2 regions of the Diaphorobacter sp. LR2014-1 genome follow, and region 2 is predicted to be linked to the other one. Evidence: riboswitches for the same ligand, from Rfam matches in the RefSeq annotation. Region 2 holds a riboswitch; the other holds the start of a gene.
What was found. A riboswitch is a leader RNA that binds a small molecule or an ion and turns the genes downstream of it on or off. The one in region 2 is predicted to bind glycine.

Region 1 (3,399 bases), on a different contig from region 2:
GTGTCGGGCGACATCCCCGCCATCAGCGACGGCGCACGGCGCCTGGCCAGCGGCATCGCCGGCCTGCTGTACCGCGAGGACGTGGAGCACCACTTCGCCGCGCTGCAGGCCTATGCCGAGCCGGAACTGCTGGGCGACGAATGGACGCCCGCCGACACCTCCCAACGCATCCTGCCTTCGCCATGACCGACACCATCGACCAACTCGCCCGCCTGGGCCATGCCCCCCATGCCCAGGCCGCGCGCCAACAGCGCGCCAAGGCCATCACCGCCACCCAGGCCTGCGAAGACCTGCTGCTCGCGCCCGCACTGCCCGGGGGCCTGGCGCTGGCCGAGCGCCTGTCCGTGGCCCAGGCCGTGGCGGCCGCCAGCGGCGTGGCAACGCTGGCCGACCATTACGGCGCGCGCCTGGCCGGCCTGCCAGCCCCGCTGGCGGATGCGCGCTGGCAAGCCATCACGCATTTCACGCAGCTGCTGGCCACGCAGCCCGCCGCGGCCGACCGCGCGGCCCTGCTCGCCCTGCCCCAGGCGGGCCTCGCCACGCCGGACGTGGTGCTGCTCGCGCAGCTCATCGGCTTCGTGGCCTACCAGGCGCGGTTGGTGGCAGGCGTGGCGGCGCTGGCCGCCCTCGGCCCCGCGGGCACCGCAGCCACGGCGGTCGCTCCCACCACGCCGGACGCGCCCTTCGTGCACCCCGCCAACCTGCCCCCGCCCGGCGAGCCGCTGCGCCTGGCCGGCTACACCAGCGAGACGCTGGACTGGAAGGCCTGGCTGCCCGTGGTGGACCCCGCAACCGCCAGCGCCGAGCAGAACGCCGTGCTGGACGCAAGCCACCCCAAGGCACGCACGTCGGACTTCTACCTCGTGCTGGCGCACCAGCCCCGCGTGCTCGCCGAGCGCTCGGAGGCGTTCAACGCCATCATGTACGCGCCTGGCGGCCTGCCGCGCGCCGAGCGCGAGGTGGCCACCACCGTGGTCTCGCGCATCAACGGCTGCGTGTACTGCGCGTCGGTGCATGCGCAGCGCTTCGAGCAGCTGGCCAAGCGCAACGACGTGATCGCGCAGATCTTCGCCGACCCCGACAGCGCCGGCACCAACGCCCGCGAACGCGCCCTGGCGCAGGCCAGCGCCGCGCTCACGCGCGCGCCCGGTGCATTCGGGCCGCAGCACATCGCGCCGCTGCGCGCTGCGGGCCTGAGCAACCTGGAAATCCTGGACACGGTGCACGCCGCCGCGCTGTTCGCCTGGGCCAACCGCCTCATGCTCAACCTGGGCGAAGCGGTCTACCCCTGAGCATGCACCCGGCGCCCCGCCCTGAGAGCGTGTTCATGGTCTGAGGGTTAGCCCGCTGGGGACGCCGCGCCCGCGCCGCTACGATGGCCGGCGCAGGAGAGCAAACGGCTGCATGCCGTTTCACCGAAGGCGCAAACTCCCATACACGCTCAGGTTCCGTACTGCACACCCACACAGCCGTCTGGAGAGCCGCCACGCCCGCCGTGGCGCACCGAAGGAGCAAGTGCCGCGCACGGTCCCGCGCGGCATGAATCTCTCAGGTACCAAGGACAGGGGGAGCGGCAGCCAGGCCATGTCGCGCCCGCTGTTCGCTATTTATTCAATAGCTGTTCGCGCGCGCCCTGCCTGCGCAAACCTTGAAAAAGGCTTGTCAACCATGCGCGTGATCGTTCTGGGCGCCGGCGTCGTCGGCACCACCTCTGCGTACTTCCTCCAGCAACTCGGCCACGAGGTCACCGTCATCGACCGGCAGGCTGTGCCCGGTGCGGAAACCAGCTTCGCCAACGGCGGCCAGATCTCGGTCAGCCACGCCGAGCCCTGGGCCAACCCCGGCGCGCCGCTCAAGGTGCTGCAGTGGCTGGGCAAAGAGGATGCGCCGCTCTTGTTTCGCCTGCGCGCGGACATGCGCCAGTGGCTCTGGGGCCTGCAATTCCTGCGCGAATGCACGCCTGCGCGCACGCGCCACAACATCGAGCAGATCGTGAGCCTGGGCAGCTACAGCCGCAGCACGCTGCAGCAACTGCGCGTCGACACGGGCCTGCAGTACGACCAGCGCACGCAGGGCATCCTGCACTTCTACACCAGCGCCCAGGAGTTCGACGCCGCGCTGGCGCCCGCCGAGCAGATGCGTGCGCTGGGCTGCCACCGCCGCGTGGTGGATGCCGACGAGGCCGTGCGCATCGAGCCGGCCCTGGCCCACGTCCGGCCGCAGCTGGCGGGCGCCACCTACACGGCGGAGGACGAGTCCGGCGACGCCCACCTGTTCACGCGCGCGCTGGCCGGCGTGGCCCAGGCCGCGGGCGTGCAGTTCCGCCTGGGGTGCCACATCACCGCGCTGCACCCGGCGGGCGGCGCCATCGACCATGTGGAGGTCACCAACGAGGCCGGCGGCTACGAGCGCGTGCGCGGCGACGCCTACGTGCTGGCGTTGGGCGCATTCAGCCCGCTGCTGGCCCAGCCCCTGGGCCTGCGCCTGCCGATCTACCCGGCCAAGGGCTATTCGGTGACGCTGCCGGTGCGCGACACGGCCGCCGCCTACCAGGTGAGCCTGACGGACGACGAGTACAAGCTGGTCTTCTCTCGCTACACCAGCGCGCAGGGCGACCGGCTGCGCATCGCGGGGACGGCCGAGCTCAACGGCTACGAGCGCGCGCTGAACGCCGTGCGCTGCGAAGCCATCGTGCGGCGCGTGGAGCAGCTCTTTCCCGGCGCGGGCGATGCGAGCCAGGCGCAGTTCTGGAGCGGCCTGCGCCCCGCCACGCCGAGCAACGTGCCGCTGATCGGCAAGACGCGCTACGGCAACCTGTTCCTGAACACCGGCCACGGCACGCTGGGCTGGACCCACGCCTGCGGCTCGGGCAAGTCCATCGCGCGCATCGTGAGCGGGCTGGAGCCGGAGCTGGACTTCGCGTTCTGCGGCCTGCCGCGCCCTGCTGCGGCGCCCCGCCCCGCCGTCATCGGCGTTTGAGCGGGCGCCACGATGCTATGCATTGCATAGCTGCTTGCGCTTGATGGACGGGCGCTAGGGCCTGCTCACACTATTTTTGCCAGATGCGTTGCGATCAAAAAGGGCCAGGCGCAAGGCGCCAAACGAAGCTGGGGTGCTACCCCAGCGAGGCTTGGCAACGCCGCGAATGGCCCTTTTTGATCGCAACCCGGAGGGAACGGAGTGAAAACCGCGCCATTCGTCGTTGCCCTCCTAGCCAAGGCCCCGGCCTTGGCGTCGTCACGCGCCTAGATTGGCGCGGTTTTCACGCCATTCGCACTGGCAAAAATAGTGTGAACAGGCCCTAGAGGCCAAAAAGGCTTATAAAGCCCCGTCCGGCGCGACGAACACCGTCAGCACGCCCGTGTAGCCATAGAGCCGGTGCGCGGCGATTTCGCCGCC
Region 2 (3,399 bases):
TGCGGCGGCGCCGTGTGCACGGCGCCGCGGGTGCATCAGGCGTTCTGGGCGAAGGCGGTATAGGCCGTTTCGTCCATCAGGCCGGCGAGCTGGCCGGCGTCGCTGAGCTTGACCTTGAAGAACCAGCCGGCGCCCAGCGGGTCGGAGTTGGCCAGGGACGGGTCGGCGCGCAAGGCCTCGTTGACCTCGACGATTTCGCCGGACACGGGCATGTAGACATCGGCAGCGGCCTTGACGGACTCGACCACACCGGCCACGTCGCCCTGGGCAAAGGTGGTGCCCACCGCGGGCAGGTCCACGAACACCACATCGCCCAACGCATCCTGCGCGTGGACGGTGATGCCGACGACGGCCGCGGCCGGGTCGGCTGCGTTGATCCATTCATGGTCTTTGGAAAACTGGATGCTCATGAGGGGCTCCGGGAAGAAGAGGTGGAAGGAAAAGGTTTGAGAGTGGTCAGCCCGCACTGTAGCCGGGCTGACCTGGGCGCGGTGGCAGTTCGCCGTGGTGAATTCAGCCGCGGTAGTAGCGTGTGGGAACAAAGGGCGTGGCAGCCACTTCCATGGGCACGGCCTTGCCGCGCACCATGGCGTTCACACGGGTGCCGGGGGCGGCATGGGCGGGCATTACGTAGGCCAGGGCGATGGGCTTGTCGGCAGTGGGGGCCAGCAGGCCGCTGGTGACTTCGCCGATGCGCTCGCCCGACTCGTTTTGCAACTCGGTGTGCTCACGCACGGGCACGCGCTCCAGCGCCACCAGGGCCACGCGCTTGCGCGTGAGGGTGGCCGGGCTGTCGATCTGGGCCAGCACCTTGTCGGCACCGGGAAAACCGCCAGCGCGCGCGCCGCCTGTACGGCGCACCTTCTGGATGGCCCAGTTCAGGCCGGCTTCGGGCGGGGTGGTGGTGGTGTCGATGTCGTTGCCATACAGGCACAAGCCGGCTTCCAAACGCAGCGAGTTGCGTGCGCCCAGGCCGATGGGCTTGACCTCGGGCTGGGCCAGCAGCGTGCGCGCCAGGGCCTCGGCCTGCGTGGCGGGCACCGAGATCTCGAAGCCGTCCTCTCCGGTGTAGCCGCTGCGCGTCACGAAGCACTGCGCCCCGGCGATGTCGAAATGCCCGCCGGTCATGAACACCAGTTTGTCCACGCCTGGTGCCAGACGCGCGAGCACCGCAGCCGCCTGTGGGCCCTGCAGCGCGAGCAGGGCCTGGTCGGGCATGGGAATCACCTGGCAGCGTTGGCCGATGCGCGCCTGGATGTGGGCAATGTCGCCCACCTTGCAGGCGCCGTTGACGATCACGAAGAGCTCGTCCTGCGCCATGCGGAAGAACATGAGGTCGTCGATGATGCCGCCCTCGTCATTGAGGAGCAGGCCGTAGCGCTGCTTGCCCACGGGCAGGTCGACCACGTCCACGGGCATCAGCGTCTCGAACGCGGCAGCGGCGTCAGGGCCGACCAGCTTGAGCTGCCCCATGTGCGACACATCAAACAGGCCGGCCGCCGTGCGCGTGTGGTGGTGCTCGGCCATCAGGCCCATGGGGTATTGCACGGGCATGGAGTAGCCGGCGAAGGGCACCATGCGGGCGCCCAGTTCGATGTGCAGGGCGTTGAGGGGAGTGGTGAGCAGGTCGGACATGGCGGACATGGCAATGGGCGAAGGCAAATGGTGGAGCGATCTCTCGATCGCCGATTTGCCCCGCTGTCCGCTTTACCTGAGAGATTCACCCCGCCTGCATGGCATGTCACGGGGCTTGCTCCTTCGGTGGGCCGCATGCTGCTGCGGCCTCTCTCCAGCAAGGGAAACACCCGCATCCCTGCGGGCGTGTCGCCAGTCCTTTTGCCTGAGCGTTCGGCTGCTGCCTGCGCCTTCGGCGGCCCGGCCCTGAGGGGCGCGGACTCTCTCCTGACGGGACGGATTCTATCTATTTTGCGTACACGAGATCACGCAGGGCCAATGAAAGCGATGGCACGTAGGTGATGACCAGGAGGCACAGCAGGACCACGCCCACGAACGGCAGCAGGTGGGCGACGATGCGATCCAGAGAGATGCGCGCCACCGTGCACGCCGCGAACAGGTTCACGCCGAAGGGTGGCGTGATCATGCCGAGCGCCAGGTTCACCACCATGATCAGCCCGAAGTGCACCGGGTCCACGCCGAAGTGCTGGGCCACCGGCGCCAGGATCGGCGCCAGCACGATGATGGCGGCGCTGGTCTCGATGAACATGCCGATCACGAACAGCGCGGCATTCACGCCCAGCAGGAACAGCGCGGGCGACTGCAGCACCTCCTGCAGCCAGCGGCCGATGGCGTCCGGCACGCCAGCGCGCGTGATGAGGAAGGCAAACAGGCCCGCATTGGCAATGATGAACATGATCACCGCCGACGAGATGGCCGACTTGCGTAGGATGGCGAACAGGTCCGCGACGCGGATCTCGCGGTAGATCAGCATGCCCACCACCAGCGCGTAGAACACGGCCACGGCAGAGGCCTCGGTGGGCGTGAACACGCCGCCGTAGATGCCGCCCAGGATGATGACTGGCATCAGCAGTGCCCAGCCCGCCTGCAGCAGCGCGCGGCCGAAGGGCATGCGCCCGTCGCCGTCATGCTTGCCCCAGCCCTTGTACTTGCAATACACCCAGACGAACAGCATCAGCGCACCGCTGATCAGGATGCCGGGGCCGAAGCCGGCGATGAACAGCTCGCCGATCGATACCTCGGCCGCCACGCCGTACAGGATCATGGGGATCGACGGCGGGATGATCACACCCAGCTCGGCACTGGTGGCCTGCAGCGCGGCCGCGTAGCTGGTGGGATAACCGTGCTTGATGAGCGCGGGAATCAGGATGGCGCCGATGGCGAACGTGGTCGCCACCGATGACCCTGAGACGGCCGCGAAGATCATGCAGGTGAGCACGCAGGTCATGGGCAAGCCACCCTGCACGCCGCCCACGATGCTCTTGGCAAACTCCACGAGCCGTCGCGAGATGCCGCCGGTCTCCATGAGGTTGCCCGCCAGGATGAAGAACGGAATGGCTGCGAGCGGAAACTTGTTGATGGAGGCGAACATCTCCTTCACGGAGATCAGCATGTTGGCGTTCGCCACCTGGATGCCCAGGATGGAGGCCAGCCCGATGGAGACGGCCACGGAGATGGTGAGCGCGAAGCACAGCACCATGGTGGAGATCATGACCGTGGTCATAGGGCCCCCACGCGCGTCATTTCATGTACCCGCCGCCCCCCGAGGAGGCCGCTCGCTTGCTTGAGGCGGCTCTGCGCGGCGCTCATTGGGCAGTCTCCAGTTCATGGCGCTGCGGGTCGATCAGATTGCCCACGATGCCGAGGATGCTGAACAGCCCACCCACGGGCATGGCCAGATAGGCCCAGAACATGGAAACCGAC

Region 1: it holds a riboswitch for glycine, as region 2 does, so the genes downstream of both, BV908_RS10525 (D-amino acid dehydrogenase) here and gcvT (glycine cleavage system aminomethyltransferase GcvT) in region 2, are expected to answer to the same signal.

Annotation. Positions count from the first base shown of each region.
Region 1 is NZ_MTBE01000011.1:66,576-69,974, forward strand. It holds gene BV908_RS10515 (NAD(P)/FAD-dependent oxidoreductase) at 1-186, shown strand, start outside; gene BV908_RS10520 (peroxidase-related enzyme) at 183-1,292, shown strand; glycine riboswitch at 1,464-1,575, shown strand; gene BV908_RS10525 (D-amino acid dehydrogenase) at 1,669-2,979, shown strand; gene BV908_RS10530 (FIST N-terminal domain-containing protein) at 3,319-3,399, opposite strand, start outside.
Region 2 is NZ_MTBE01000043.1:13,260-16,658, forward strand. It holds gene gcvH (glycine cleavage system protein GcvH) at 36-410, opposite strand; gene gcvT (glycine cleavage system aminomethyltransferase GcvT) at 514-1,644, opposite strand; glycine riboswitch at 1,689-1,803, opposite strand; glycine riboswitch at 1,823-1,915, opposite strand; gene BV908_RS19575 (TRAP transporter large permease) at 1,922-3,199, opposite strand; gene BV908_RS19580 (TRAP transporter small permease) at 3,282-3,399, opposite strand, start outside.